Planctopirus limnophila DSM 3776: one gene and its partner. The protein of the gene in region 1 interacts with the protein of each later gene in a pairwise test. Links are inferred from orthologs where the notes say so. Each region holds a gene or a part of one and is shown in the gene's direction. Other genes may lie near its edges. The genes, in order: odhB and lpdA.

Region 1 (15,274 bases):
GGGTCTTAAACATTTCCGGCTGCTGGCCTTCGACCTGAATACGAAATTGCTTGCCATCGGGAGAGACCGACGCCTTGATGTAATGCCCTTTGCAATCAGCAGTATCGCTGGAATTAGCAATCCGGTGCGGCGGTGGCTGGACGTCATCTCCCAGCTTGATGTTCCGATGCAACTGAAACTGAGCCTTGAGAGTCGGGACCGTCTCAAGTGTCTTCAGAACCGGTAGCATGCCCCCTTTGGTGGGGCCGTTGCAGGTGACAGTGGCGACCGGTTCAATCGCTTTGACCAGCACTGGATTGTTACTGACATCAAGGCCATGGTGAGTCACCATAAAGAGATCGACCTGACCAATCGGGTTATTAGGCGACATCAACCGATGTTCGGTGTTCCACGTCAGGTCACCACAGGTCAGAAAGGCGAAATCCCCCAGTTTGAAGAGCAGACTCAAACTGCGGGCATTGTCGGAAGTGTCCTCAGGTTTCGCGACGTGCTCACTGACAAACGGGTTGGCCGGCCCTTCGTTCGGAATGGTTTTCCCACTCGATGTGATCACCTCGGCTGTGAGTTGCGGGGCACCTTGACCTGATTTAGCATTTTTCAGTAGCAGTTTGTCTCCGGGGGAAAGGGCTGTCGACTTGTTCTGTGAGGCCGCTCGGTACAAGGCGATTCTCTCGGGAAACCCTTTGTCTTCCGCAAGATCTTCCGGAATTCCCCGGTCATAAAAGGCCGTAACGGGAACTTTGCTGACGAGTGCCGCATGATTGCCGTAATGATCCAGATGCCAGTGAGAGACGATCGCTTTGTCGATTCGAGTTCGACCAGCGACCTCTTTCACCACGCGCACAATGCGATTTAAATCCCGGCCGCCGTAATCAGGATAGCCCGAATCGAGGAGAATCGATTCCCCCGCGGGTGTCACCAGCAGCGTGGCAGCTCCCCCCTCGACATCAATGAAATAAATGTCGAGTTCACCATTTTTCTCATCTGCCAAAACACTGTTCCTCGGCAGCCACAACAAGGCAGCCATCGCCAGCACTGTCGCCAGAACACGAAAACTCCGTTGTTCAACCATTCGCAAGCCATTCATAGCCAGTGACTTTCGCAAGAATTGACGATCTTCCCGCTCACGTTCGAACGGCCCTGGCGCGAGCCAGAATTCATCACTTGATGATATAATGAGGGGATGATAAGTGTGCAGACGTAAGATTGCACCTGTTTTCTCAGTCTGTGCACATTCCACGGTCCACCAGAAGCTGTTTCCCAGGCCGATCGATCAACTTTCCAATGGCATCATCGATGGGCGTCAACTGGCAGAAAAGGAAGTTTTCCCGGAGAACTTGTGCAAATCGGACATCTTTTGCGCCATCCGATTGATCCTCTTCGCACCTCACAGCGATCACTACTGAATAAGTCTTATTTGTGCAAAATCACGCCGTTTGACGCCGAGTTCTGCCAATACGCGATGAGGCCAGCAACCTAAACTCAACAAAGCGGCAGAAGATCAGGTTGCCGCAAAATCGATTTGGGATCGAAGAACAGGTTTTGATTCAAGATCACAAATGACTTTTCCTTGATTTCCAACTTCTACCCGACTTCCTGTGTTGCAAAATTGGTAATTCTGCTACGGTTTAACAGATAACCTCGCCAGAACTCGATCCTCCCGTGGCGGGTGGATCATTTTGGTGGAAAGCATCGCCCGGGGCTTTCCACCAGACTTCGGGCGAGCCGGGTTCTCCCTTGAAGTGACTGAGATGAGTCCCTCTGACACGCTGATGGCTACCCCCCGCCCCGCACGTCCTGTTGCTCCTGAAAACTCGACTCTACCCTCTGCGAACAGCCCCAATTTTATGTCTCCTTCCCCAACTGCCAGCACTCGGCAGATATCGACTCTAACTCCTGACACCACAAATGGTTCTCACCAAGCACATCTGACAACAGATGAAATGGTTCGCGAACTCGAAAACGTGGCCAGTTCCAGTCCCTCGTATGTCGAATCGCTCTATCAGGAGTACGTGAAATCTCCTGAGAATGTGGATGTTGCCTGGCGTGAATATTTCCGCCAGATTGCGGAGGTCGCCCGCCAGGCTCCTCATCAGGAAGCTCAGTTCTTCCGTCCACCCACCATGGGCGATTCGAATGTCGTCTCGCCGGTGGAACTTGAAGCTGCGATTTTACAGGAGCGGGTGGATCGCCTGATCCGCAACTACCGGGCTATGGGTCACTATGCGGCCATTATCGATCCGCTGGGCCAGCCGCGCGAGCCAGTCCCGGAACTCGACCCTGCTTCCTGCGATTTCAGCCCCAGCGATCTTGACCGCCAGTTTTCGACAGTCAGTTCCAGCGGCCCCAACGTTCGTACTCTCCGTGAAATTCTCCAGTGGCTGCGAAATACCTATTGCCGGTCGATTGGTGCACAGTTCATGCACATCGATAACGTCAAGGTTCGCGAGTGGCTGCAGGATCGGATGGAAAGCAGCGAGAACCGCATTTCTCTGACAGCTGATCAACAAAAACGAATCCTCAAGCGATTGAGCGACGCGGTCGTCTTTGAAGACTTCATTCTCCGAAAGTTCCAGGGCGCCAAGAGTTTCTCTCTGGAAGGGGGCGAAACGCTCATTCCGCTGCTTGAACTGGCCATTAACAAATCCGCCTCGCAGGGCGTCGAAGAAATCATTCTCGGTATGGCGCATCGTGGCCGCCTGAATGTCCTGGCCAGCATCATGGGCAAACCAGCCCGGGCGATCTTCCGTGAATTTGCCGATCTCGACCCACAATTGCATCTGGGCCGAGGCGACGTCAAATATCACCTGGGCTACAGCAACGATTACACCACTGCGGATGGCAAGAAAGTCCACCTCTCGCTCTGCTTTAACCCCAGCCACCTCGAGTTTGTCAATACCGTGGCACTGGGCCGCGTCCGGGCCAAGCAGGATCGTCGGCAAGATGTCGAACGCCGCAAATCGATGGCACTGCTGATTCATGGTGATGCAGCCTTTGCCGGTGAAGGCATCACTCAGGAAATGCTCAACCTCAGTGAGCTCGAATCCACCCGCACAGGGGGCACTGTGCATGTGATTGTCAACAACCAGATTGGCTTTACCACACCGCCGCATCAGGGGCGTTCGACAGCCTATGCCACCGATGTCGCGAAAATGCTGCAGATCCCGATCTTCCATGTAAATGGTGAAGATCCCGAAGCGGTCGCTCAAGTGGTTGAACTCGCCATGGATTTCCGCTGTGAATTCCAGCGAGATGTCGTCATCGACATGTATTGCTATCGTTTGCGCGGTCACAACGAACAGGATGAACCCCGCTTTACCAACCCGGGCATGTATAAAGCGATTGACCGTCGCCAGCCCATGCGAGTCACTTATTCCAATCACCTCACGAAACTGGGAGGTGTTACTCAGCAGGAAGCGGACGAACTCGTCTCGCAGCACAAGAGTCAGCTTGAATCCGAGTATCAGGTCGCGACAGCCTCTGATTACCAGCATCGCTGGGAACAGCCAAACCAGCTTTGGAAAACCTATCGTGGTGGCAATGAAGACATTGCCCACGATGTCCCGACAGGTGTTCCAGTCGATCGGCTCAAGCAGCTTCTGGAAATCCAGACGCATCTGCCCGATGGTTTCAAACCCCATCCGAAAATTCAGAACATTCTCGATCAAAGGCGAGCCATTTCCCGCGGCGAAAAGCCTGTGGACTGGGGTGCTGCCGAAATCCTGGCTTACGCTTCATTGCTGACAGAAAAGCATCCTGTGCGTTTACATGGGCAGGATTGCGAACGAGGCACCTTTGCTCACCGCCACGCCGTGGTTCACGATATCGAAACGGGCGCCAAATACGTTCCACTGCAGCATCTGACGGTCGAACAGGCTCGTTTCCAGGTCTATAACAGCGCACTTTCAGAAACAGGCGTGCTGGGCTTTGATTATGGCTTCAGCCTCGACTGCCCTGATGGGTTAACGATCTGGGAAGCCCAGTTTGGCGACTTTGTGAACGTGGCTCAGGTGATTATCGATCAGTTCATCACCAGTGCCGAAGACAAGTGGAACCGTTACAGCGGTCTGACCATGCTCTTGCCGCATGGGTTTGAAGGGGCCGGCCCCGAACACTCCAGTGCTCGCCTCGAACGATTCCTCGAAGCCTGTGCCGAAGACAACATTCAGGTCTGCTACCCGACCACGGCCGCTCAGATGTTCCACATGCTGCGCCGGCAGGTTTTGCGACATTGGCGCAAGCCACTTGTCGTGATGACTCCCAAGTATTACCTCCGCTCGCCTCAGGTCGCCGCCACACTCGACGATCTGGCCAACGGATCGTTCCAGAGAATCTACCCGGATGTCCTCACCACGAGGCCTGATTCCGCAGTCCAGCGGATTCTCATGTGTACGGGCAAAATCTATCACGAACTCGCCCAGCGTCGACAAGAACTTGGCCGCTCGGAAGTCGCCATTATTCGTGTCGAACAGCTTTATCCTTTGCCCACAGCGGAGCTTCAGCAGCAACTGAGCCGCTATGCACCACAGACGCCGGTGACATGGGTGCAGGAAGAACCAGAGAATATGGGGGCCTGGCGATTCATTCTGGCTCAATGGGGGCTCAACGTCTTGTCGCAACATCAGTTGCGCTGTGTCAGCCGGCCCGCATCCGCCAGCCCTGCCACAGGTTCCAAGAAGAGTCATGAAATTGAGCAGGAACGAGTTCTTTCAGAAGCGTTTGGCCAATAAAATCGATCGAAGAGCCAGGCATGGCGAGACTGAACGTAATCAGCTTGTCATGCCTGTTTTTCGTTTCGAGTTGAAATCGTATTCGCAATAGATGATATCCAGTTTTGTCGGGCAATAACTTAACGGATGCGAGTTGAGCTGGCTTAGGCCCAATTCAAGTCTGGATCGATTTATATTCAAGAGGGAAGGCAAGAGGCTGTCATGCCGGTCGAAGTGAAGGTTCCCAGTTTCGGCGACTCCATTGTGGAAGTCGTCATTGGTCAGTGGTTCAAAAAAGTGGGTGAAGCGATTTCGCCCGATGATGAACTGGTCGAGGTCGAAAGTGAAAAATCGACACTCCCCATTGTGGCCACTCATGGTGGTGTGCTTCAGGAAATTCTGGCTCAGCCTGGCGAAACGGTCGCCGTTGGGGCCGTTGTCGCGCGACTGGCCGATGCCGGTGCTGTCGTCAGCGCACCTGCTGCTCCTCCAGCCGCTTCCGCCAGCACCCCACCTGCCACCAATGGCACCGGGCCTGCTCCTTCGGCAACAACCAGTGAAACGATTGTGATGCCAGCCGCAGCCCGGGCACTGGCCGAAAAAGGTCTCTCTGCTGCCGATGTCACTGCCAGTGGACCCGGTGGTCGCCTGCTTAAGGAAGACGTCCTGCGGCACAGCGGTACCCCTGCACCAGTTCCAGCACCTGCTGCTCCTAAACCAGCACCTGCACCCGCACCATCCACAATTGTCACGACAACCACTGCACCTGCCGGTGAAAGAGTGGTGCGTCGCCAGCCGCTCACCACCATTCGCAAACGTATTGCCCAACGACTGGTCGAGGCTCAGCACAATGCCGCCTTGCTGACGACGTTCAATGAAATTGATATGTCCGCAGCTATGGCTCTGCGCAAAGAATACCAGGACAAATTCGTCGAGAAATACGGCATCAAGCTGGGCTTCATGTCGTTCTTCGTGAAAGCCACCATCAACGCTCTGCTCGCTTATCCGGCGATCAATGCCGAGATTCAGGGTGGCGATATCGTCATGCACGATTATGTCGATATGGGTATTGCCGTCGGTGGCGGTAAAGGGCTTGTCGTGCCTGTCATTCGCAGTGCCGAAAAGCTCTCCTTTGCCGAGATCGAAATGTCGATCAACAAACTCGCCAAACGAGCCATGGAGAATTCTCTGAAGCCTCAAGATCTCGAAGGCGGGACATTCACCATCTCCAATGGTGGCGTTTACGGCTCATTGCTCTCGACTCCGATTGTCAATCCCCCACAAAGTGGTGTCCTCGGGATGCACTCGATTCAGGAACGGGCGATGGTCGTCAACGGGCAAATTGTGGCTCGTCCCATGATGTACGTCGCGCTCACTTATGATCATCGGATTGTCGATGGCAAAGAAGCCGTCAGCTTCCTCAAGCGAATTAAGGAATGTGTCGAGTCTCCACTCCGGCTGATGCTCGAAGTTTAGTTTCCGCTTGAGTTCAACGCGGTCGTCAGACGACCGCGCCCAGAAATTAGTGACAGGAAGGCAGCTCTTGAGAGTTGCCTTCCTTTTTTAATGCACTGACCATTCCCGGAATTTCAACTCTTCACGAAGAGACTTCTGGAATCACCGACAGACCACTGATAAATTCACGAAGTCAAAGAACTGTCGTATTTCTCTGACGACTTCCAGAATTGACACCTTGACGATGATTGCGGAGTTCACGATGGCTATGCGTCCTGAAGTTCAAAGCCTTGCGGTGGTCGCTCGTATGGGATTCCTGGGTCTATTGACCACGTTCATCTGGTCCAACCCTTTCATCTCCATTGGGGCTGAGGGAACTCCTGCGACAACCGTAAAGCCAGTCACCTACACAGAGGCTCATAAGCAGGTGATCGCTCAGGTGAAATCAAAGGGGGGCCAGGTGCTGGCACTCGCTCAGACGGATGCCCGGCTGGATGTCAGTTTTCACCTCTCAGATCAACCCGTCACCGATGAGCAGTTGGCATTACTCCCAGGCTTACCCGAAGTCGCGATTCTGAATCTCCGTGGAACCAAAATTACCGATGCCGGTCTCGTGCATGTCGGTACGCTCAAAAACCTGCTGAAACTTCATCTGGAAAAGACGGCGATCACTGATGCCGGACTGGCCCATCTTTCTGGGCTCGAAAAGCTCGAGTATCTGAATCTCTACGGAACAAAGGTGACAGGTGCCGGGGTGAAGGGGTTAGCAAAACTTCCGAAGTTACAAAGGCTCTATTTGTGGCAGACAGAAGTCTCCGATGCTGATCTTCAAGAGCTTCAAGTCAGCAGGCCTGAGCTGAAAATCATCAAGGATCTCAAGACTCCACCAACCACTCCGGCCCCGGAAGAACCCAAAAAGTAGCCATTTGACTTACGATCAGGCCGATGTAAGTCGATCACCAGCTAAGAGCTGTACCTCGATCAATCATCGTTTTTGAGGATGATTTCGGGATCGTGTTGAACGATCACATTTCGGGTGCTGCTTCGGCAGGGTGGCAAGGGTCGGATGTCTTCATCCGCCCCTTGGTCAATCGAGTTCACCAGCACGAATGCATCGATCCAGTTCATCCCCATGAAAATTGGGACGAACAAACAGCGTCAAGCAAACTGGGGGCAAACGAGGACGTTTGACCCCAGCCACCCAGTCGTGAACCTGTTGAACAATCACATCTCGGGTGCTGCTTCGGTCGTCTCAATGCTGAAGGAGCCGAACCACATGACAGCTTCATTCAATGGGACACGGAACTTTCCATTCGTCGTGGTGTAGCCGTTCTCAAGTCCATCGGGACCTTTGGGGGTGTATTTGTGACCAAAGGGATTCCAGAAAAGAACCGTGTCCGTCACTTCGTCATATTCGAGGACACCATACGAATGGTTGTAGTAAATCCCTTTAACGAGTGTTTGCGAACCTTTGGGGCCACAACCACCCACCACCAGTCGCTTTTCGGCAAAAGCCCGTTTCAAATCTTCACGCAGAGCAGAAAGGTCCGCAGTACTGCGGCCTGACTCATCTTTAGCTTCTCGATAGGGCTGGCAACTGTGCTTGCGCACTTTGTGGCCAGTGAGAATTTCAAGAGGAACACTCGGTGTGCCACCGACACCAATCAGACTGAGTGGAGTGACGTGTCGGGTGCCTTTCTTGCTGGCGCGTTCCAGCATGACGGTACCGACAGCCTTCTCATAAGTGTTTGTCCAGCAACCTGTGTTCCGAGATGTCGCACCAATGGCCACTTCTCCATCAGTGGGTGCTTCAATGGTCAATTGACGGCCATTGCCCAACGTGACGAGGATTTTTCCATCGGGTTGTTGCTGCATCATCTTCATCAGGCGATCAGGATCGCAATAAGCACAGGTTCCCATGCTGACGAGCAGGAAGCAGTCTCCCAGACGTCCCTGGCTGATCGATTCGAGTTGGGGTGGGCCATCAGCAAAGAGATCGCGTTTTGTGGTTTCGATCTTCTTGAGGGCCGTTTCAAACATCGACTGATACTTGGGAGGAGCTGGTTGAGCAGTGGGCTTCGTAACGACACCTCTGGCGATCTTGTCGAGTGAAAGGGGCGCCAGTTCCTTGTCGCCGCGAACAGCTCTCCGCAGGGACGTGACCGCTGCAGCTTGTGCACTCCGGACGTTCGAATTGTGCAGCGCCAACTCGATTTCTTCGGTGGAGAGTTCCTGATTCTGGTTCAAATCCCACTTGCCAAAGTGTTGCTTGACTTCGCAGAAGAAAGGGCTTTGATCGAGGAGCTTCTGTTCAGCATCGGTCAGTCGAGAAAGAGTTCTTTCAGCTTCTTTCGCTGGCAGATCAGTCAGCAAAACTCCGCAGATCGCTATCGCACAGAACACCATCCCGATTTTCCGAAGCAGATGAACACCACACGGCCTGCTGAAAAACTGAACTTGAGTGCTCAGAAAAAAGACATCGAAACATCTGCGACCGGGCATGCCTGAAACTTTCCATCGAGAAACTGCTCGCGCCTTGGAGAGTGTGGAATTCACAATCTCACCAACGCCAACTCACTGCAATCAGCATGCCTTGCGCCTGACCTCACGATTCTGCATCGGGCCTTGACGCATTGCCGGGAGCGAAGTCCGCCTGAACTCTGAAAATCAGCAGGTTTTCATGCCGGGATTATTCTTCAGGCTGCTGGCCCAGGACATGTTGAATCACGGGGCGTTTTCCTGAGGCCTGCTGAACTTCACCCGGCATACGGATGGTCGCCACATAACTGGCAAACCGGACATTGAACGACGGGATGTCTTCTTGCAGCCGGGCCACGAGACTCCCGGCATCTTTCCGGGTTTGCAGCGTCTTCAAGTATCCCAGAAGGACGGCTCGCGAGTCGTCGCCATCATGCATCATAAAGTGAACCCAGGCCCACGCTTCCTGATAATCACTCCGCTGCATCTGCCCCACGCTTTCGAGTCTTTCCAGACGAGCCATGTCCGGTTCCCAGCCGCTGGCAATGGCTTCGGAAAGTCGCGAGGCATACTCGGGATTGATCTGTCCGGGTTTTCCAGCCAGTTCAAAGTATTCGGCAAGCCCCTCATCCAGCCACAGAGGGACATCTTTGAGCGTGGCATGCAGGATCCCATGCGTGTATTCATGCCGGAGATCTTCCTGCACACGCTCGCCCCAGAAGGTATAGACCGCCAGCTCTTTACTCGAACCCACAAAGTAAGCGCGTCGGGGTGGCAACTGTGGAAAAGAAGAACGCATGTAGTCGCGATAACGCTCTTCGGAGCCAAAGAGGTAAACGACCACCTGTTGCTTTTGTGGCGGAAGATTCAACTCAGTCGCGATCTCATCTCTCAGGTTTTCGAGGTCAACCAGCAGTTCATGGTCTTTGGCCAGCTTGACATCGGAAAGCACCTTCAACCCATCGTTTTTGATGGAGGTCTTTCGGGGCAGGCCCGTGTATTTCGGTTGAGTCTGGCAACCGGAACAGGCAACCATGACCAGCATCAGGTAGCCGACGAATAGTCGCGTGGGGACTCTGCCGGCCAATCGGCGAAGATGAGCAGCACACTCGCGCAACGGCTCTCGACTCACCAGTGAAGTGAGGATCACCATCTTCAGGATCTGCAGCGCCCTGCACTCCCACATCATGCGGCATGCCACTTTCGATAATTTTCGATTCGGTCGCGACGTTGCTTAACGATTTCACTCATAAGCATGCGCCACGTGAGTGGAGGAAGCTTACACGCCACCCGCTTAAGCCAGCGGGCACAGGTGGATGTCCGCAGATTGGTCATCACGATGGTCGCGTCGTGCAGTTCACGCAGCGAGGCGGCGATCTGCTTGAAAGACACCGATTCTCGCTGCTCAAACCGCGAAGGATCAGCCAGAGCAATCAACACGCGGCCATTCAGCTTGATGACGAAAAACTGCTCCAGATCGGTGATTTCCGGCTTAAAACCATATAGAAACAACCGGGCGAGTGTATCCAGAACTCGATGGGCCACCTGAACTTCATCAGATTGTGGCAGGAACGAGAGCCGCCCCTGATCACTGATCCAGTCCGCGATTGTCTTTTGTTTATTGTGATAAGCCCGGGCGAGATATTGCTCCGTCTCAGTCTCCACATAAAGCAGTGGCCCCGGTGTCGAGAACCCCCGCCTCATCAGAGCATAGGCGTTTTCCCACGATCGACGTGCCCAGGAATCATGAGCATCTCGAACCAGAGGGCGAGCCACAAGTTCGGCCTGCATCACCGAACCGGAAACGGGAAGCTGAATGATCGCCGTTTTTTGTAAAGCCGCCCCTTCGGTCGATTGCACCAGATAAGGAGGTGAAAAAAGCTGAGACGGCTTGCTGGTGAGATGTCTCAGCAACTGAGCATCCATACCCGCGACACAGCGGCCGGAGCGTGCACCCACTTGAGCGATATGCAGGCGGCGGTTTCCGCGTCGCCACTTGCGATCCGCCTTCTTCCACGCCTGGATAGAATAGCTTTGCGTCACCTGCTTCAGTTGCACAATCCAGTTTTTGAGCTTTGGCTTCGAAATCTGCAGGCTATGGGGCAGCGATAACTCATTCAGCTTTTTACGCTTTGGGGCAATCAGAAAATCGACAGAATCACCGACAGCCGCAGGATCAGAGGGCTCAGCTTCGGAAATCTCTCCAGCGCCAGCTGCTTGAGGATTCGACAGTTCCGTCAGATAAGCCGCGAGAAATCGCAGCTGGTCGGTACTGGAAAGATGGCGATGCAGAGAATGCCTCAGCATCGCCAGATTGAGCATAATCTGCTGGGGAGAAACCTTCAGCCACTTCTGGCGGATATCACTCAAATCGACCCACCACATCCGCATCGGGCCATGACTTTGAACGGGAGCAATCAGCAGATTTTCTGCCTGCAGATCGCGATGCACAAACCTATTCTTGTGAAGCCGCGCGACCATGCGAGCCACTGTCACACACAGATGCTGCCGACCTCGAATGCCGAGTTTGTCGAACTGCATGACATCGCTGAAGCGCAGCATCAGATTGGCCAGCGACATGGTGGGCTCAATCGCTTCCAAGACCAGAAAACTGCTCTGCGGATCATCAAGAAACGATAAATTCAGCTCAGATGTTGTCGAGGTTTCTGCTGGTGTATCGACTGGTCGGGATCGAGATGTCACTGGCTCACCGATCCCCAGTGGTAAGGGAACCGGGAGATTGGCCGCCTGCATCGCCCGGAGGACAGAAAGCTCTCGCGCCGCTTTAGTTCCCGAAAGCCAGGTCCGCAGTTTTGACTTGCGATCATTCGTCAGGTACTGCTTGATGTACACCGCACGGTCGTTCAAATTCACTCGATAGACAACTCGATGCGGCCCGCTTTTGGCAATTTTCGCAGTGCCATTCAAGATCCACTCGCGGAGTGGCAACGTCCCCTCTTTGAGCTGACTGATCAGTTGAGATGTTGCCGACCATTTCATGGGCACCCCAGAGTTGGTTGGCAACTGCAGCTTTTCGAATGGTTCAGAGGCTGAATTCTGCATCAGTGTGACAGTCACGAAGAAAGACTCCGCCATCGCCAGAAAATCGTTTGATCAATCGGATCGGGACCATTTCCGGTCGTGAGCAGAATCTGTGGTGGAGAGAACAGGCCTGACCAGCAGCAGGGAACTTCCAACTAGAGCCCGGGGGTTGCCGAGAGCATGTTGGCACTCGAATTGACGGGTTTCCCGGTCATTCCCTGGGAGACATTCGAGAAAGCATGATCCACAAAATCACCCGCTTCGTTTCGCAGTGATTTTTCAATAACTTTCTTATGTCCTGCCCCCATCATCGAACGGGTCAGATGCGGATGTTTGAGCCATTCACTCCGGCCCCAGGCACGCACATCGGCAACAGTATCTTTCAGGCTGGGAGCACTTCGCTGCACAATCAGCAGGCGATCTTCCGTCCAGACCAGATGAAAGTTAAACGCACCCCACATGGTAGATGCACCTAATGTGCCGCCAAAGAGGATCAGAATCAGACCACGTAACATGATGCCCCCTGCACTGTTCAATCACTCCATTGATCCAGAGGTCAACCAAGTCTTTAAAGAAGTTGGCCACCCCGAGTGCTTGCATCGGAGTGTTACAGAGATCTGCATTCATCTCAAGATGGCTTTAACAGCAAATAGGCAGGATGGGAGATCTGGCTGAATTGTTTCCGTCGGAAGGCACAGCGTTTCGAGTGAAAGTTGCGTCGCCGGTTCAGGATCGACGATTCGCACTTCGACGATTGCCAGAAAGGATCAATATCAGTGATGACGGGATATAGGGATTGGTCTCTTCGAGACGAGCGATGCTTCCAACAGAATTTTTCTAAGTGTTACCACCCTGGCCTCTAGCGTATGATCTCACAAAACCAGTGGCCAAAGTTTTAGAAGAGAGGTTCCATGTCGGTAGCAGAGGTCGAAGAGGCTTATCGTGCCGTACGCCGTGAAGTGGGCAAAGTGGTGGTGGGTCAGGAGGAACTGATCGAAGCGGTCTTTGTGGCGCTGCTGGCGGAAGGTCACGTGTTGATTGAAGGGCCGCCCGGTCTGGGAAAGACGCTCCTCGCGACGACAATCAGCCGGGTTTTAAAATGTAGGTATTCGAGAATTCAGTTCACTCCCGATCTGATGCCATCAGATGTGACTGGGCATTCGGTCTACAACTTGCAAGAAAGGCGGTTTCACTTCAGCGAAGGGCCGGTCTTCGCCAATCTGCTCCTGGCCGATGAAATCAATCGGGCTCCCGCGAAGACACAGGCGTCGTTGCTCGAAGCCATGCAGGAATGTCAGGTCACTGTCGATGGTCAGACGATGCCTTTACCAAGGCCGTTTATCACGCTGGCAACTCAAAACCCCATTGAACAGGAAGGGACCTACCCTCTTCCCGAAGCTCAGTTGGATCGTTTTCTCTTTAAAATGCTGGTGACCTACCCCACATTCGCGCAGGAAGCCGGCATTCTCAATGCCTACAACGAAGGACGTGACCCTCGGCGTATCCATACGTCGGATGTCCAAAGTGTCCTCGACGATGAGAGTATTCTCCGTCTGCAAGCCTCCGTGCGGGATATTGTCGTCGAGCCTTCAATCATTGATTACATCGTTCGGATCGTCACAGCCACACGCCAACATCCCGCCATCGAGATTGGTGCCAGCCCGCGTTCCAGTGTCGGGTTGTTGGTCGCTTCCCGGGCCTTAGCGGCCTGCCTGGGAAGAACTTTCGTTGTGCCCGATGATATTAAACAGCTCGTGCCCTGGATTCTCAGACATCGCATTCGCCTGGAACCCGAAGCGGAAATTGAAGGCTCCACAATTGAAGTCGTCTTGGGTGATCTTCTCGAAACCACCGAGGCACCGAAGGCATGACACCCCGGCTTCAATTGCTATTGAGTATTCTCGCAGCCGGGATGCTGTACATCCCGGCGTGCTTTAGTTCTTCCTGGGCAACTCTGGGAACTGGCGCCACAGTTTTTGTCATTTTGCTGGCAATCATCGATTGGCTTCGCAGCCCGGCACTTTCCCAGATGGACATCGATCGAAAAGTAGGGCGCGTACTCAGCGTCGGAGCCCGTAACCCGATCACAATTGAGTATCGCTGGAAAGGAAGATCCAGCTGGCAGGCCGAGTTGCATGATGAACCTCCTCATCCGGGAACGTTTGATGGCGTACCGGCTGTTGTGCCTCTGGCACCTGGTCGTTGGCTGAAGCTGGTCTATCACTTCACACCTGCCCGGCGTGGAAATGTCACCTTTCAATCGATTCACTGGCGGGCACGATCCCCCTGGGGATTCTGGCAATTGCACTGGTTGATCCCTTTACCGATGACCACCAAGGTTTATCCGGATGTGCAGGCCATTCGGGGAGTCGAATTGCTCGCCCGGCAGAACCGCCTGGCCGAAAGTGGAGTCCGCATGACCCGGTTGCATGGCAAAGGCTCGGCCTTTGACCGGCTTCGGGAATATCGCCGCGAAGACGAATTTCGTTCGATTGACTGGAAAGCATCGGCGCGGCAGGAGTCGTTGATTGCCCGCGAATATACGATCGAGAAAAATCAGACGATCGTGTTAGTCCTCGACAGTGGACGATCAATGTGTCATGCCGAAGGAGTCGCCACGCATTTTGATCGTGCTCTGAACTCCGCCTTGCTGCTGGCCTACACAGCTCTCAGGCAGGGGGATCATGTCGGGTTGCTGGCCTGTTCATCCAAAGTCCAGGCATCGATCCCGCCCGTGCGTGGGCTGCGAAGTATCGATACGCTCATTCGTAACATCTACGATATTGAGCCTGAATACACATCGACAGATTATCAGCTCATGGTCGATGAATTGCGCCGTCGGTATCGCAAGCGGGCCTTGGTTGTGGTGCTGACCTATGCCCTCGATGATGTCCATCTGGAGCAGATGGCCCGGCAGTTTCGCCGTTTGCGTTCACCTCATCTGGTGATCTGCGCTTTTCTTTCGCCTGAGAGTCTGGTGAAACAGGCTGAAAGTGTGCCGCAAACAGATCAGCAGGCCTTTGAAATTGCCGCCGCCGCCGATCTTCTACAGGGACACCGCATAACACTGCGCGACCTGACTGCGATGGGCTTGTTTGCCATCGAGGCGACACCTGAGACATTGACCAGCCAGCTCATTTCCCGCTATCTGGAAGTCAAAGCCAGATCTTTGATTTAAGGCGTGGATTCTTCCCATCGATCCTAGAATTCGAAAACAGAGCAGATCAGAAAATCAACTGGCTTGGAAGGGGATGGGATATGGCCAAAGGTCGGGAATCGAAGCAAGCTTTCATCGACAGAACCGGGCGGATTCTGGCTCAGCTGGAGCGGACTTACCCGGATGTTGAATGTGCTCTCGAACATACCTCGCCGTATGAACTGCTGGCAGCCACAATTCTCAGTGCGCAGTGTACTGATGAGCGAGTGAATATGGTCACGCCTGGGCTGTTTAAGGCGTATCCAACGCCCGTTCATCTGGCCAAAGCCCGGCAGGAAGATGTCGAAGCGCTTGTGAAATCAACCGGTTTCTTCCGCAATAAAGCGGCCAATCTGATTGGTATGGCCCAGGCCGTCGTGGAAAAGCATCAGGG
Region 2 (15,145 bases), 3.5 Mb from region 1 along the record:
TATGGCCCGGATCTGACAATGGCAGGAGGCCGGTTCAGTGCCAAAGATCTGCTGGAGTCCATCATCGAACCGAGCAAGGCCATCAGCGATCAGTATGAAGCGGTCACAATTGTCCTCAACGACGGACGCTCCATCAGTGGTCGCATTGCGAATCACAATGGAGAGTCGTTCCAGGTGATGACCAATATGCTGGAGCCGAACAACCAGACGGGTGTCAAACGGGCAGATATTGAAGAGATTGTCCCGTCGAAAATCTCGATGATGCCGGCGGGTCTGATCAACACCTGTAATGTCGAAGAAGCTGCCGATCTGATTGCCTATATCCTCTCCAAGGGACAACGCGATCACGCGATGTTTGCTGGCAAACCCAGTGGAAACTGACGATTCTTCCCTTTTGCAGGCTCTGGAAGTAGCGATTCGCCTCCAGAGCCTGTTTTCTTTTACCAGCCTGCAAACTCCAGAACTTGCCCTGAAAACGAGAAAAAAGGGCTTCTGGCCACTTGATCAACGCTGCCGGTTTGCAATTCGTCCGTTGCCCCCCCACAATCGAGAGAGAGCTGGATAACCAAGTCATAAAAATGTCGATATCGGGAAAGACGGCGTCAATGAAAGAGCATGATCTGGTCGTAATTGGTGGTGGCCCCGGAGGTTATGTCGCTGCCATTCGTGCAGCACAGTTGGGCCTCAATGTGGCCTGCATTGAGAAAGAATCAGCTTTAGGGGGCACCTGTCTGCGCGTGGGCTGTATCCCCAGCAAAGCCATGCTCGAATCGAGCGAACTCTTCCAGATGGCCAAGAATCATCTGGCTGAGCATGGTGTTTCCATCAATGCCGACTCCGTAAAGCTCGACCTGCCTGCCATGCTCAAGCGCAAGGATGGCATTGTCTCCCAGTTGACCAAAGGAATTGACGGCCTCTTCCGCAAGAACAAAATCACCCGCTACCTGGGCCACGGCAAGATTGTCGCCCCAGGTAAAGTCCTGGTCGAAGGGGCTCAACCCGAAGAGATCGTCTGCAAGAACATCGTCATTGCCACAGGCAGCAAATCCGCCCCGCTCAAAGGTGTGGAAGTCGATAACGAACGAATTGGCACAAGCACCGAGGCTCTCGCCTTCCCGGAAGTTCCTGGAACTATGGTGGTCATTGGTGCGGGGGTGATTGGCCTCGAGCTGGGTTGCGTCTGGAGCCGGCTGGGTGCCAAAGTGATTGTGCTGGAATACCTCGACCGGATTCTTCCCGGCATGGACAGCGAAATTGCCACCGAAGCTCAGAAGATCTTCACCAAGCAAGGGATTGAGTTCCGCCTGGGGATGAAAGTGACCGGCGCCAAGGTTTCGGGCAAAAAGTGCGTGGTGACTTGTGAAGGTGCCGAGCCGATCACCGCCGATCGTGTGCTCCTCGCTGTGGGCCGCATCCCGAACACCGAGAACCTGAATCTCGATGGAGTGCATGTGGCTTACGACAACCGTGGCCGCATTCAGGTCGATCAGCACTTCCAGACGACAATCCCGGGCATTTACGCGATTGGCGACGTGATTGGTGGTGCCATGCTGGCTCACAAAGCCGAAGAGGAAGGGATGGCCGTTGCCGAAGGGATTGTCTGGGGTCATTGCCACGTCAATTACGATGCCATTCCCGCCATTGTCTATACCCATCCTGAGATTGCCAGCGTGGGCAAGACAGAAGACCAGCTCAAAGAAGCCGGTGTGCCCTACAAGAAGGGAAGCTTCCCTTACATGGCGAATGGACGTGCCAAAGCGATTGCCGCAAATGAGGGCCGCGCCAAGGTTCTGGCACATGCCGAAACCGACCGCGTGCTGGGTGTCCACATCATTGGGGCACATGCTGGCGATCTGATTGCTGAAGCGGCTCTGGCGATCGAATTCGGGGCTTCGAGCGAAGACATCGCCCGGACTTCACATGCTCACCCGACACTGGCCGAAATCGTCAAAGAAGCGGCGCTGGCCGTGGATGGACGAGCCATTCACTTTTAATTGCTAGAACCAGCTTTTGAACATCGAGAGTGACCCGGCAACCCCCATGATTGCCGGGTCACTCTCATTTTCGACGTGAAAAAACTCAATTTGTGGTTCAGACAAGATCATTCTGATAAAATTTGATCTGTTCAGCCTCTCGAAGCTGCAGAACCGCTTGCCCAAGCCATGTGGCTGGTTTACTCTAAGATTCTCACCGATGAGAAGATCGTTCTCACCCACAACCTGCCCTGCGTACCAGATTTTTTTCCGAGGATTGCGCCATGAAGACCTTATTCAGATCATTCGCCTGTTTTGCAATCAGTGCCACAGCCTGCCTCGCCGTGACCACGGGGGCTGCTGCAGCCGACTGGGGAACTTTGAGTGGTCAGATTGTGCTGGATGGTGCTGTTCCTGATGCAAAAGTGCTGGTTCGCAAAGGCGACTCCACAGTTCGCGATGCTGCCGTCTGCGCCAAGGAAGATTTGCTTGATCAGAGTCTGGTGGTGGATCCTGCCAGCAAAGGGATTGCGAATGTGGTGATCTATCTCACCAAGGCTCCCAAGTCGATCCATCCCGACCTCAAGGCAGGCAAGACCGCCACTGTCGAATTTGATAATCAGACTTGTCTGTTTGTTCCCCGCGTGATTGCCGTGCAGACGGGCCAGCCGATTAAGGTGCTGAACACCGACGCCGTCGCCCATAACGTGCACACCTATTCAACAAAGAATACTGCTGTGAATTTTCTCGTTCAGCCAGGGAACAAGACCGGCGTACCACTCAAGGGAACTGAACAGGAACGAGTCCCATTCAAAGTGACTTGTGACATCCATCCCTGGATGCTCGGCCACTGGATGGTCTGCGATCACCCTTACTTCGCTGTGACCGGGGCTGATGGCAAGTTCACCATTGAAAACCTCCCAGCCGGTGAAGAAATTGAAGTCCGGATGTGGCAGGAACGATCTGGCTATGTGCAAAAGCCTGCAAAAATGACTCTCAAGGCAGGTGCTAACGATCTCGGTGCGATCAAGGTTCCTGTGGCCAGCTTCAACAAGTAGGCTGAAACAGGATTTCGCAATTCATCACTGCGCCTTGAAGGTTCGTGCCTTCAAGGCGTTTTGCTGCGCGAGGATGGTTGTGGGTTGGTGGTTGGAAAGACTTGGGAATCACTGTCCAGCAGGAAATTCCAACCGACAACCAACAACTCCCCACCCACACGGTTCTCCGGCCTTGATTCCACAGCAGCGCACACGACTCGCAAAGGCTCGCCATGTCGGACGAATTGACATTCATGATGGGGCAGTTTCCGGCCCGGATACCGACCGACCGCAACTATGTGGCCACACATTTCTGGCTGCAGGCAATCGAGCCTAGGGTTTATCGTGTCGGGTTTACAGCTTATGCCGTCCGACTCCTGCAGGATGTCTATTTTCTCGACTGGTCCATCAGTGATGGGGCGATGGTTGGTAGAAAAGCCGAGATCGGCGAGATCGAGAGTTCCAAAGCTCTGAGTACCATGTACTCGGCAGAAGCGGGCGAGATTCTGCGAATCAACCCCGTCGTGGCAGCTGATCCCAGTGCCATTAACGCCGATTCTTATGGCGAAGGCTGGCTCTATGAACTGCGAACCACAGCCAGCTTATTGAGTGCTGCCGAATATATGGATGTCCTCGCTGCGAGTTGGGAAAAAACGCAGGCCATCATCAAGGGGCAGATGAATCAGTGATCACCAATTCGTCTGGTGAGTTGTGGGTGGAAACGAATCAGTGTCGGAAAAGGATACAGCGTCGAATTGCCATTGGTGGAGTGGTTCGACATGATCAATGAGTCGAGAATTTCCAAAGATGGCGAGTACTCTCAACGCTTCAATTTCGAAGGTTTAGAGCGACTATTTCCATAAAACATCGCAGATCTCAACCGTGATGCAGCTTAACGATCAGGCTGTGCACACGATCTTGATGGCCAGACAGTCGCATGTCGGAGAAGTGATATGGCTTCAGGAAAACTGACAGTCGTGATCTCACAGGCACCGGGCAAAAACCCGGTCAAAAGAGCCCTGGAAGAAGACATCGCTGTCCAGCTTATGCTGGGTGGTCAGGTCGATGTCTCGGTCATTCCTCACCTGTACGATCTCCCTGCCGATCATACGGGATTGATGTTTTTGCGGTCGCTCCCGGGCCACTTTGTGATTCTTTCGTGGCTCTATCCACGAGCGGCCCACTGGGTTCTGGATCGTCAGAAAATTGAGGGACGACTGGGGAATACCCGTCTTGTTGATGAAGACGACGACGAATCGGAAGCCGATGACGACTCGGCAAAGATTCTGGCAGAAATGAACGGAGCCCATTCCGAAACTGCCGCCGAAACTCATGGAAAGTCGTCTCGCACCATCTGGTCCATCGACTTGAGAGTCCGGTCAGATGCTGCGGCCTACGTCGAAGAAATCCAGCGGATTGCCGCCGAGATGGCCGTCCCTGTGGTTTCATTGGGATTATCGTTTCCCTCAAAAGCAACGCCTCTAAAGGCTTCTGTGGATTTGCCTGTCATCAATCCGCCAGTTCATTCCATGGCCAACGGCAGTTCCGAGGCGAATGGTTCCGTCTCATTACCAATACCCGTTCATGTAGGAACCGAAGAGCTGACAAAGCGGCGCTGGTATCCCGTGATTGATTACAGCCGCTGTACCAACTGCATGGAGTGCATCGACTTTTGCCTCTTTGGTGTCTATGGCGTGGATGCGCTCGACCGGATTCTCGTTGAGCAGCAGGATAGCTGCAAAAAAGGTTGTCCGGCTTGCAGCAGAGTTTGCCCCGCCAATGCGATTATCTTTCCTGAACACAAGACAGCGGCGATCGCCGGTGCCGATGGTGACGGCCCTGCAGCTTTCAAGGTCGATCTGTCGAAGCTCTTTGGCGGAGGGAACGATTCCGCCGAATCGGCCCTCGAAATGGCTGTCAAAGAACGCGATCAGGAACTTGTGGCCGATGGTCGAGAAGCGGTCGGTATGAAGGTGGGCATCCCCAAGCGACAGGAAGGAAAAGCCCAGTCTCCTCGCGACAATCTCGACGACCTGCTCGACAGCCTCGACAACTTTTAATTCGGCGCGGGTCCATGTGGCAGCGCAGAAAAGTCACTGAGACTCGATAATCAACGAACAATAACTCCCGGCGATTTTGCAATCACCGGGAGCCTTGATGCCCATCATAATGTCTGAACAGTACAGGAGCCTTTAAGCCCCTGTGGCAGCTACTTCTGATTCACTTCCTGCATCAGATTCTTGGCAATCTGCAGATGCTTTTGTGTGGTCGCTTTGGCTTCCACAACGAACTGCTGCAGCTCTCCGGTCGTATGCTTTTCGAGCACTGTTAGCTGTGCCAGCATCCCCATGTGCATCCCCGCCTGGATACCCAGAAAAGCCTCATCGATCTGCTTGTTTTCCTTAGCTTCCATCAGCTCGGCGATCGCCAGGTTCAGGCATTCCTGAGTGGCCTCCTGATGAATCTGCAGAAACTGGTCGCCTTCACTGGTTTTCCCAGCATACTGCGGCTGAAGCACAACTCGATTTCGATAACCAACTACCTGCCGTCCGGTAGCAGGCCCATTGGGTGTCAAATCAACATTGACTCCCGTTGTCCGCTCAATCTGACGTTCGGTTCTTTCGTTCTGGCGTTCCACACGCCGCTGGGCCGGTGTCGCAGGAACGGGAGTCGTGACAACTTCCGTCGCCACAAATGTGGCGGGCCGGGGTTGTTCCGACTGTGTGGTCTGGGTCATTTTCATGGCCTGAAGCTTCTGGACGGCTTTTTGATGGTCGGCCACAAGCTGTTCGGCAAACTTCTTCACCTTCTCGTTTTGAAGTTCGTTTTCAATGAACTTGCTCAACTCGACTTCTTCCTGATTTTTGAGAATCAGGCAATTGAGAATATGCGATTCGATATTCATCGCAGGCTGTTGTACCGCTCTCGCATTGACGCCTGGTCGTTCCTGCCCGGCCACCAGTTGAGCGCCAGGCGTGTAGACGTTACCAGGGATCCGATCGACCTGATTGGGATCAATCGCTGTCGTACCCCGCGGTGGAGTATTAGTCTGCACCTGGACATTGCCGATCGGTGTTTCGACGTTGGTTACGTTCTTCGTCGGAGGAGTGACATTTGCTGGCGTTGAAGCGCTCTTGGCCTGTGCCAAGGCTGTGGTTGCGAGGCCAATCGATAAGCCTGTCGTAAGAATTGTCTTGAAAACGTGCATGCTGAACCTCCAGTGATCAAAGCAAAACAAAATCGCCACTCCTCGATGATGCACCCAACATGAGCAATCATCCGGTATCTCCTGGAGAGGCGAATTGTGCGGAGGTCTATGTCGCAACATACATGCCGCAAGCCATTCTCGAAGTGATGGTTGAGGCCATTCGACGGGCTTTTGACGTGAGATGGCTCGCCTGATGGATGAACCATCGGTTGGTATGATTTCGTTTAACGCAACGAACAAGGGGATTTTCGCAATCGCTGAGAGTTGGTTTCTGGAGTTTTGAGAATCTTGGGCGAAGTGAACTTCAGGCACTTCATCAAGAGTCTCCCTGAGAAGATCTTCATGAGAAGTGAAGGGCGATCAACCACTCAACAAGATCGATTGAGACGGCAGCCTGCGTGTCGGTCGCCTGGCGATCATGGTTGCTGCCGGCCTTGATGTCCTCTCGAATAATTCAGGGAGTGGTCGATTTGGGCAGCATGAGATCCGCATAGTTCAGGATGCCGGTCCAGAACTCGTTCGTGAGTGTGTGCTTTTCTGGCAGCCGTAATTGCAGCAGTTCGCCCACTTTGCCAGGTTGAATCTCTGTGACTGAAGTGATGAGCCCCGATCCGACCAGGCCGGTTTTCCCGAGCAGCTTCCAGACGGGGTCAATTGCCTTAAGTGTTTCCAGAGATCGCGGGAAGTTGGCCCACGCGTCCTGATCACCTTCCGTATCGAGCAGTAATCGTGGCGCCACGAGCGAAGCCACCGCATGCTGATCGAAAGGAATCCGTGGCTCGTTGCCGCCAAATTTCTTGAACTCGCCACAGAACCAATGGGGGAACACTCGATTGATCCGTTCGACAGTCTCCTGATTATTCTCCCGGCTCAAAGCCATGCCACCCGTTCCCGATTGATGGGGCACCACAAGGGCAATTCGTTCATCCATGGCAGCAGCAAACAGGACGGTTTTCCCTCGGCGGGAATGGCCCAGTAGACAAATACGCCGCGGATCAAGCTGTGGTTCCTGAGCCAGTTGATCGACGCAACGCAGCAGCCCCCAGGCCCACAGGGCAATTGTGGCGGGTTGTGAGCCTGCGGGAACCTGGTCGCTTTTCAGATAAGGAAACAGGCCATCGGTCCACTCATTCTTGTCGGCTTTCGTGTCACTTTCGTGGTAGGTCGCAAAGGCATAACCTCGGTCGATCACCTGCTCGACACACCAAAAATCGGCCTGTCCACCACGCTGCCCGATCCATTCTTTCTTCGAGCAATAGCGATCGGTATGAATGGTCGTCTGCGGATCTGTTGTGACGTTGGCGTTACCGCAATAGTTAAGCGTCAGGAAGACCGGGATCTTTCCGGCCGGGTGGCGGTTGGGAATCCAGAGTGCCAGGCGGATCTCGGGTGCCTCTGGAGGAAGCTGAGTGAAATTGAGGCTGATCTCTTTGAGCGTGGCCTTGCCAGCCAGAGCATCGGGAACCATTTTCGTAACCGTAGCTGTGAATGGCTGCGCGGCCGGCAAATACCCGAACATCTCACGCTGGATAAGTTCCTGGAGTTCTGGCCGCCTCCGCTTCATCCAGTCCTCAGGTGTTTTAACTGTCGTTCCATTTTTCAGCTTCAAAAGTTCAGGGAGTGCAGTCGATTCGGGATATGCGTCCCAGTTGATCGCGGGAGTACCTGGGGATGCCTCTTGAGTGCCGACCTGAGAATTTGTGGACAAGGGTTCCGCACTTTCTACCGCTGTCGCCAGGAGACACAGCCACAGCACAGGAACAACAGAGTTCTTTAAATCGAGCTTTATGGAAACTAAGTTTTTCATCGTGGGCCTCATGTCAGCAGGGAAGTCAATCGCGATGGGTACTGTCCGGAATCGTGACTGAAGTTTGCCAAATTCAAGACGACGGCGAAAGAAGGCAGCCTCGAAAGCGGCGCGATCAGAAAATCAGGCTACGGCAAGCCTCTTTGGCCTATGTGAAAACGGACGCCTGGCAGAGTTGTATGCAGAAAATGACGACGAAACATTCCCTGCAATTTCGACTCGCGAAGTGGTTGAGAGTAGCGAAACGACGCAGAATGGAGCAAACTTTCGTGCACAAGATCATTGTTGAAATCAGCCATCCGAAGCCGTTTGGCTGAGAGACAATGATGCCAGACGATTTTGCTGGACCATCTTTCAGGAAACTGCGGGCTCAATATGCTTCGATGGCGGCTGGCCATGTCTGCCGTGCTGATTCCACTTCTGGCGGGGATCTTCGCACTCGATCATTCATTCGGGAGCTCAGCACCTATTCTGCTGGTCTTTGGCTGCGTGCTGGCTTATCGCGGGGCCGATGAACTGTGCGATCTTCTGCATACCCGAAACTTCACACCCCATCGATTCACGGTGTGTGCACTGAGCATGCTGGTGACATCGGCTGCCTGGTTTGGTCGATCGAGGATCTTTCCCATCGATGTGCCTGATGATGGCAACACGCTGGCGCAAGTCATGCTGGCCTATTCGCTGTCGATTCTGATCATGTTCTTTGTCTCGGCATATCGGTATCGCGAGCCCGGCAAGAGTATGGAAACGCTTGGTGCCGAACTGATGATTGTCAGCTATGTGGGCGTGCTCTTGGGGGTCTGTGCCCAGTTACGATGGGTGGCAGGTGCTGAAGCCGGTTATCTCGTTATGGCCTCGCTGGTCATTGTGACGAAAGCCGGCGATGCAGGTGCGTATACTCTGGGCCGGTTGTTTGGACGTAGAAAGCTGGTGCCCTTGCTTTCTCCGGGCAAGACGTATGCCGGCGCTGGTGGTGCACTCCTGGGCTCAGCACTGGGGGCTTACTTATGGCTCACCTTTGCGACACCATTTTTTAATGCGACATGGCAGCCGCCAGAGTGGTACTGGACAGTCCTCTATGGTGTGATTATCGGGATTGTCGGCCTGATTGGAGATCTCTGCGAATCACTGATCAAACGGGATGTCGGCAAGAAAGATTCCGCAGGACTGCTCCCCGGATTTGGCGGCTTACTCGACTTGCTGGACAGCATTATTTACTCCGCACCAGTGGCCTACATTCTGTGGAAGGCCATCCCACTGGCGACCTGGAAAATCCCCGGAGCCTGATGAGTTGTTAACCCTCAAGCATCGTGCATGCTCTGCAGGGCACACGCATGGCGCGGCTTCTTTTTGTCGTGGAAAGTCACGACAACCCGGTGACATTTCGTTGGGCACGAGTTGGCCGGGCCACGCTGAGGGGGCAGCGATCTGTGTGCGATGCTTGCAGTTCTGGGCAAGCCTGTGTTCGCAACTGGCAACGCGCAATAGCTTCCTGGGAAGCTGTATGACTTCCAGGATGCGATTACAACTGGCTCAGGAACTCAAACGATTCCTGCAGCACCTGTGGGGCCATGTAAGAGTGCCTGCTCAGTTCCACATGCAGGCCGCCCTGATACGAGATATCGCGAACGGCCTGCATGACGGCGGCGAAATCGATTTCACCTTCTCCAAAACGCAAGTGCTCATGCACACCACGCCGCATGTCTTCAAGGTGGACATTCACGATCCGCGGGCCCCATTCCAATAGATGCGGGATGACCAGCAGTTCGGTCTGCCGCCGACGGAGTGAGCAGGTCTCGGCAGTTGTAATACGCTCCTGTTTCTGTCCAGCTTCTGATCGCGATGTTGATTCTGAAAGCACGGATTTAGCATTCATCACAGGCTTCTCCACGCAGTACAGATGCCCGACATCGATTGTTAAATCGAGATTTGGCTGCCCGACCCGCTCATCCAGTTCGCGAAAGTCGGCCATCGTTTCGATAAACATGCCGGGTTCAGGTTCAAATCCGAGCTTGATCCCGTAATGGGCAGCATGCTGGCAGACTTCGCGAATCCCTTCCGCGAGAATCTCCATCGTCTTTTCGCGTGGCCAGGGCTCTCGAAGAATTCCCGACCAGAACGAGACGCAATCCGCTTCAAGGTCATCGGCGAGGTGAATCGCCCGCTTCAAAAAATCAATGCGTCGCTGGCGGGCTCTGGCATCACCGCTGATGAGTGTCGGCTCATGCTTTTTGAGAGGATCCAGAAGGAACCGCGCACCGGTTTCAATCACACATGAAAGGCCGAGCTTCTTGAGTGCCCGCTGATATCGCTCGAGCTGCCGGGGAAAATCGACAGCAAAAGGATCCAGACAGTGATGATCGACCGTAATCGCCACGGAGCGATAACCCGCTTTGGCAATGAGTTCCAATGCGTCTTCCCAGCGGTGATCACTCAGCCCGTTCGTGTTATAACCCAGCTTCATCAGGAGGCTCATTTCGAGAGTTGGTGACGGCTGAAAATCTCACTCAACAGCCATTTGTATTGCTGTTCATCACGACGTATTCATCACAGATCGAATCAGCAGTTGTGACGCACCTCAGCCAGATCGGCAAGAGGATTCGATCTGGATGCTGAGAGGACTGCTGCCATCAGCCCGTCACTTTCTCGATCTGAACCACCCGGATCAAAAGCATCCTCCCGTAAGAATGTTCCACTTGCTGCGAGACCCAGCAGTGGATCGGCAGCCCGCATGATCTTCCATTCCTGCTGGACGACAAACACGACGATCACCGTACCGATCACAATCATCCCCACCAGAACGACCAGCACCCAATCCCTGCGGACAGTCGCCTGCTCGGGATGGCCAATCGGGTACAGTACTGTAATCGATTGCCCGATTTTGTGAGCCGGTGGCCGGAAAGCCATCACGTCTTCAATTTCATGCACACCGTCTTCCGTCTCGAACTGGAAGACACTTTTCGTCATGAGATCGCCTTCGTTGTCCCGATGAGTCAATTGCCGCACGACGGTCGCATTGACTGAGACTTGCGACATCCGCTTCAACAACTGATGAATCAGCGAGATGACTCCCACGCAGGCCATCAAAGCGGGTATGCCCAACTTGAACGCCAGTATCCAATCCCAGTTCAGGCCCAGAAACGGCATGATTTGATCTCCCTGCGGAATGGCCTCAGCCACCAATCGAATGCATGGGTCTGGCTGGCTGAATGAACCGCGCGGTATTGATCTCGTGGCCTTCCTTCTTGTGAGCCACAGACTCTCGAATAGCTTCAACAATCAATCTTTGTCGATGATCGACGGATTCTTCTAAACGCAGAAGCGATTTCAAATCGGTTTCTTCCAGGCTGAACAGACAATTGCGCAGTTTGCCATCGGCTGTCAGCCGGAGTCTGTTGCAGCGATTGCAGAAAGGCTCACTGACTGAGGCAATAAACCCGATCTGGCCTTTTCCGCTGGCAAACGTGTAGTCGGTGGCTGGTGCTTCGCGAGAACCTGTTGATTCTGCGGTAAGCGGCCCGAAATGCTCGATCAGTGCCTGCCGGATCTCACTCGCGAACAGTACCTTCTCCCGCTCCCACTGATTCTCAGCATCCAGTGGCATGTACTCAATAAAACGGACATCGATCCCGGTCTTCAGTGCAAATTCACCAAAAGGAATGATCTGCTTTTCCGTCAGTCCGCGAACAGCGACCGCATTGATCTTGATGGGATCCAGCCCCACGCGCTGAGCCGCTTCAATCCCGCGCAAAACAGCCTCTAAACCATCCCTGCGGGCAAACTCGCGAAAAGAGGCTTCATCCAGAGCATCCAGGCTGATATTGATCCGTGAAAGCCCAGCTTCTTTGAGGGCCTGAGCCTGATCGGCCAGCAGAATGCCATTCGTCGTCAGACCGATATCGACCAGTCCATCAATCGCTTTCAGCGACTTGATCAATACAGGAAGATCCTGTCTGACAAGTGGCTCGCCACCTGTCAGACGGACTCGATCAATCCCGAGGGAAACGAAGATTTTCACCAGTTCAGTGATTTCTTCGTAAGTCAGCAGATGCTGCCGCGGCAGATACTGCACTGGCCCTTCGGGCATGCAGTAAAAGCAACGGATATTGCAACGATCCGTTACACTGATGCGCAGGTTATTGTGCGTGCGTCCAAAAGAATCGACGAGTGTCATGGTGCTCACTTCTCTCTGACACCAGTCTACTCAGGAACGTCACCCTTCGCATCTGCAGGAATCGTTACTCAAATCGAATGAGGCCAATCGGCACATTGGCCGAGGAATCGGTCGTCGCGGGGGGCCAGTGGCGGGTTTCAATGGCTGGGAGAATACGCATCGCTTTGGCGGCATAGACATGATTGGTCGCCGGAGCCTGCGCAGCCAGTTCGCTCCACGCAATGGCGGCTTCAAATCTCCAGCCTTCAGCATCGCCATCGACGGCCACAAACCAGGCCGGATTCCAGCGCACCCGCTCCCAGCAACTCTCACTCACCGCACCTGTTTCCGAAATCTCAAAGTGATAAGCCGAGACATAATCGCGGTCGATATCGAGCGAAATCCTCACCCGGTCGAGTTCTTCTAAAGGAGCATCATACGTCCGGCCACTCGTCTCGACCGGGTTCGCTCGATGCCCGGGATGTCGATGACATTTCCCCGCCAGATAAAGAAATTCCCGATCGTGAGCGATCATCACAAAATCGCGAGGCTGATCCGCCAGTTCCAGGTTCGATAACCCGGGCTTCTGTAATGACAGATCCTTGGCCACTTGCCAGCAATCATCGGAAAGGAGTCCATCCAGCACGGGCTTATGCGAAACATACTGTGAGGTCGCAATTGTTCCCGGCGATGCTCCCGTCGCCGCCGTGATCCACATCTCCATGGCAGCAATCTGATGAATCGGATCTGTCGAGATTGTGGCCGACGCTTCTGCACTCTGGGCCTGCTGGCGAATCAACAGCGAGCGATAAATACTATCGGCTTCTCCAAAGGATCCTCGATGTCTTTTCAGTGCCGCCAGTGGAAACTGAACCTCACTGGATTGAAACACCCTCCGTTCCTGCAGCTCCAGCATTGCCAGAAGTTCTGCAGCACGCTTTTGTCGTCCTTTGAGCTGATCGTTCTGATAATCTCCCCGACCCGACTGGATTCGACCTTCTGCCCGAGCCTGCACAATGGGCGAGCGATCCCGCGAACTATACGAACCATCGTCATTCGCGAGTTCTTCACCATTGGCACCCACCCGGCGAATCGTGGGCCTTGTATCGGCTGTCACCACACTGGTCAGAGAACCTTCTTTTCGTGAGAGCTGGTACATCATTTCTCCACTCGTCCAGTAAGCGACCAGCCATCGCAATGCTGAAGTCCGTTCTGGCGAAGTGGGGTATCTGCGAATCAATTCGAGTTGAGTCTGCTCGAGCAGGTCGTACTGATCATGCTGTCGATAATCGCGGGCCAGTTGTGCCAGAAATGCGGCTCCCTGAGCCTGATCAAGACCAGCGAGGATGGGCCCCACCTGTGCCAGCATCTGGCCCGCCACACGGGGATCACCCAGTTGCTGGCCAGTGAACGACTCGACATTCCGCAGCTTGGCGGCTGCCTTCATGCGCTCAGCCAGAATCTGATCATCGACAGGGAGTAAGCCTCGACGAGCCGCCGTCCCAGGGGATATCGACAGCCCCGCGAACAGATCCTGCGAAGCCTGTGCACTGACGGCTGGCAACGAACCAATGCCACCCACAAGCTGAGCCGGGTCAAGTCGCCGATAAGCCTCGCGCTGCAGGAGACCTTGCCTTTGAATCTCTAACAGCCCATCGGCTCTCGCCGCTGCTGTTTTGACTGAGACACCCGTTCGCGGCAAAAACTCAAACGCTTCCAGTTGAGCATCACCCACACTGCCATCCGGCAATCGCAGAAGAACCCGCGAGACAGACCACGGTGCGAGCCCGACAACTTCCTGTTGCTCGAACAATCGCGTGGCGTCAGCCGCCAAAGGAATGGCCCGGCACATCGCTGCAAACAGCAACTGAGCGACCGCATCATCAGCCGCCGGTTGATCCAGCATCACCACGTCGGGCCGCCAGGTTCGCAGATGACGCACAATCTGTCCCAGCAACATCTCGGGCAGTTTGTTTTCTGTCTTGAGCATCCAGTCACGAAAGAGAGCGTCGCGATTGTGCTGCATGCCTGGTGTCGAAAGTGGGAAGGCCCAGCCTTCTTCCAGTGCGTTACCACCGGCCAGCAGCACGCCTGCCCGCCGGAGTTCTTCATTGCTGGCACTGTGAATCAGCCCCTCTTCATGCTCCAGTTTTGCATCAAGTCCTGCCGAAAGCAGAATCACACTCGATCGATACCCTTGCTCACCACTGGCTTTCGCCAATGCCCACGAAGAGATGCGTTCTGTGCGAGCGGGCATGATCGTCAGTGCGGCTCGGCGACCACCGCCCCGCAAGGCCTTCCAGGTTTTGCCCGAATCGGTCGTCTTGAGAATCAACCCGAGATGTCCGACGGCATAGCCCGTGGCGGCATGTTCCAACTGATCGGCCGTCGTCGGCACAAAACGGACGGCTTCTAAAGGAGCCGTCTCGCCCGTGCTGATGTTCTCCCAAGCTTGACCTGCATTGGAGGAATGCCAGATCACAGAGCCGGGAGAACCCACAATCCAGACATGCTCACCCAGACCATGTACGCCTCGAAAATCCATTAACCTGCGTGCTGCTGGCGGAAACTCACCCTGAGGAAGATCCCAGACAATCCCACCATTCGTGGTTGTCAACACGGTGGCACCATCACCCACCAGCCAGCCGCGTTCATCTTTCGTTACGAAAGCTCCGCGGAGTGTTCGCAAGCTGCCACCCGGCATCTTGGAAGGCAACAGCTGCTCATCACCCACCAGTGAAATCTTCAGGTCACTCCCCGCAACCAGCCCCATTTCCGGGCTGAACCAGGCGGCTGTTTTCCAGTGGCCCTGCCGTTGACCAGCTAACCGGTGCCAGGTGGTGCCACCATCGACAGTCCGCATCACACCCGTGGGGACATCATCGTCGGCAGCGACGACCACTGCGGCCTGATCCATATCAAAAAATTGCACATGCTGCACAGGCGGAAGCTGACCAGCCCCCAGTT

What was found.
Region 2: the proteins of odhB (region 1) and lpdA interact in binary tests that used the Escherichia coli proteins (3 or more experiments, as listed by UniProt). The link is inferred for Planctopirus limnophila DSM 3776 from one-to-one orthologs.

The regions. Positions count from the first base shown.
Region 1 is NC_014148.1:793,804-809,077, reverse strand. What follows is about bases 4,131-7,058. They hold odhB (2-oxoglutarate dehydrogenase complex dihydrolipoyllysine-residue succinyltransferase), read left to right. Parts: upstream 4,131-4,931; coding sequence 4,932-6,185; downstream 6,186-7,058. Other genes in these bases: PLIM_RS03310 (leucine-rich repeat domain-containing protein), read left to right, coding at 6,427-7,058; PLIM_RS03320 (2-oxoglutarate dehydrogenase E1 component), read left to right, coding at 4,131-4,730. Outside these bases: PLIM_RS03330 (ComEC/Rec2 family competence protein), read right to left, coding at 1-1,072; more of PLIM_RS03320, read left to right, coding at 1,944-4,130; more of PLIM_RS03310, read left to right, coding at 7,059-7,086; PLIM_RS03305 (hypothetical protein), read right to left, coding at 7,389-8,570; PLIM_RS03300 (DUF1570 domain-containing protein), read right to left, coding at 8,854-9,831; PLIM_RS03295 (lipopolysaccharide kinase InaA family protein), read right to left, coding at 9,828-11,642; PLIM_RS03290 (hypothetical protein), read right to left, coding at 11,840-12,199; PLIM_RS03285 (AAA family ATPase), read left to right, coding at 12,596-13,555; PLIM_RS03280 (DUF58 domain-containing protein), read left to right, coding at 13,552-14,862; nth (endonuclease III), read left to right, coding at 14,943-15,274. UniProt on the Escherichia coli protein: E2 component of the 2-oxoglutarate dehydrogenase (OGDH) complex which catalyzes the second step in the conversion of 2-oxoglutarate to succinyl-CoA and CO(2).
Region 2 is NC_014148.1:4,277,507-4,292,651, forward strand. What follows is about bases 1-2,799. They hold lpdA (dihydrolipoyl dehydrogenase), read left to right. Parts: upstream 1-605; coding sequence 606-1,994; downstream 1,995-2,799. Other genes in these bases: PLIM_RS17000 (c-type cytochrome), read left to right, coding at 1-381; PLIM_RS17020 (cupredoxin domain-containing protein), read left to right, coding at 2,258-2,799. Outside these bases: more of PLIM_RS17020, read left to right, coding at 2,800-3,031; PLIM_RS17025 (glycine cleavage system protein H), read left to right, coding at 3,244-3,699; PLIM_RS17030 (ATP-binding protein), read left to right, coding at 3,964-5,070; PLIM_RS17035 (DUF4142 domain-containing protein), read right to left, coding at 5,220-6,218; PLIM_RS17040 (glucuronyl esterase domain-containing protein), read right to left, coding at 6,673-8,025; PLIM_RS17050 (phosphatidate cytidylyltransferase), read left to right, coding at 8,422-9,312; PLIM_RS23150 (sugar phosphate isomerase/epimerase family protein), read right to left, coding at 9,548-10,489; PLIM_RS17060 (DUF3592 domain-containing protein), read right to left, coding at 10,585-11,172; GTP 3',8-cyclase MoaA, read right to left, coding at 11,198-12,199; PLIM_RS17070 (YCF48-related protein), read right to left, coding at 12,264-15,145. UniProt on the Escherichia coli protein: Lipoamide dehydrogenase is a component of the glycine cleavage system as well as of the alpha-ketoacid dehydrogenase complexes.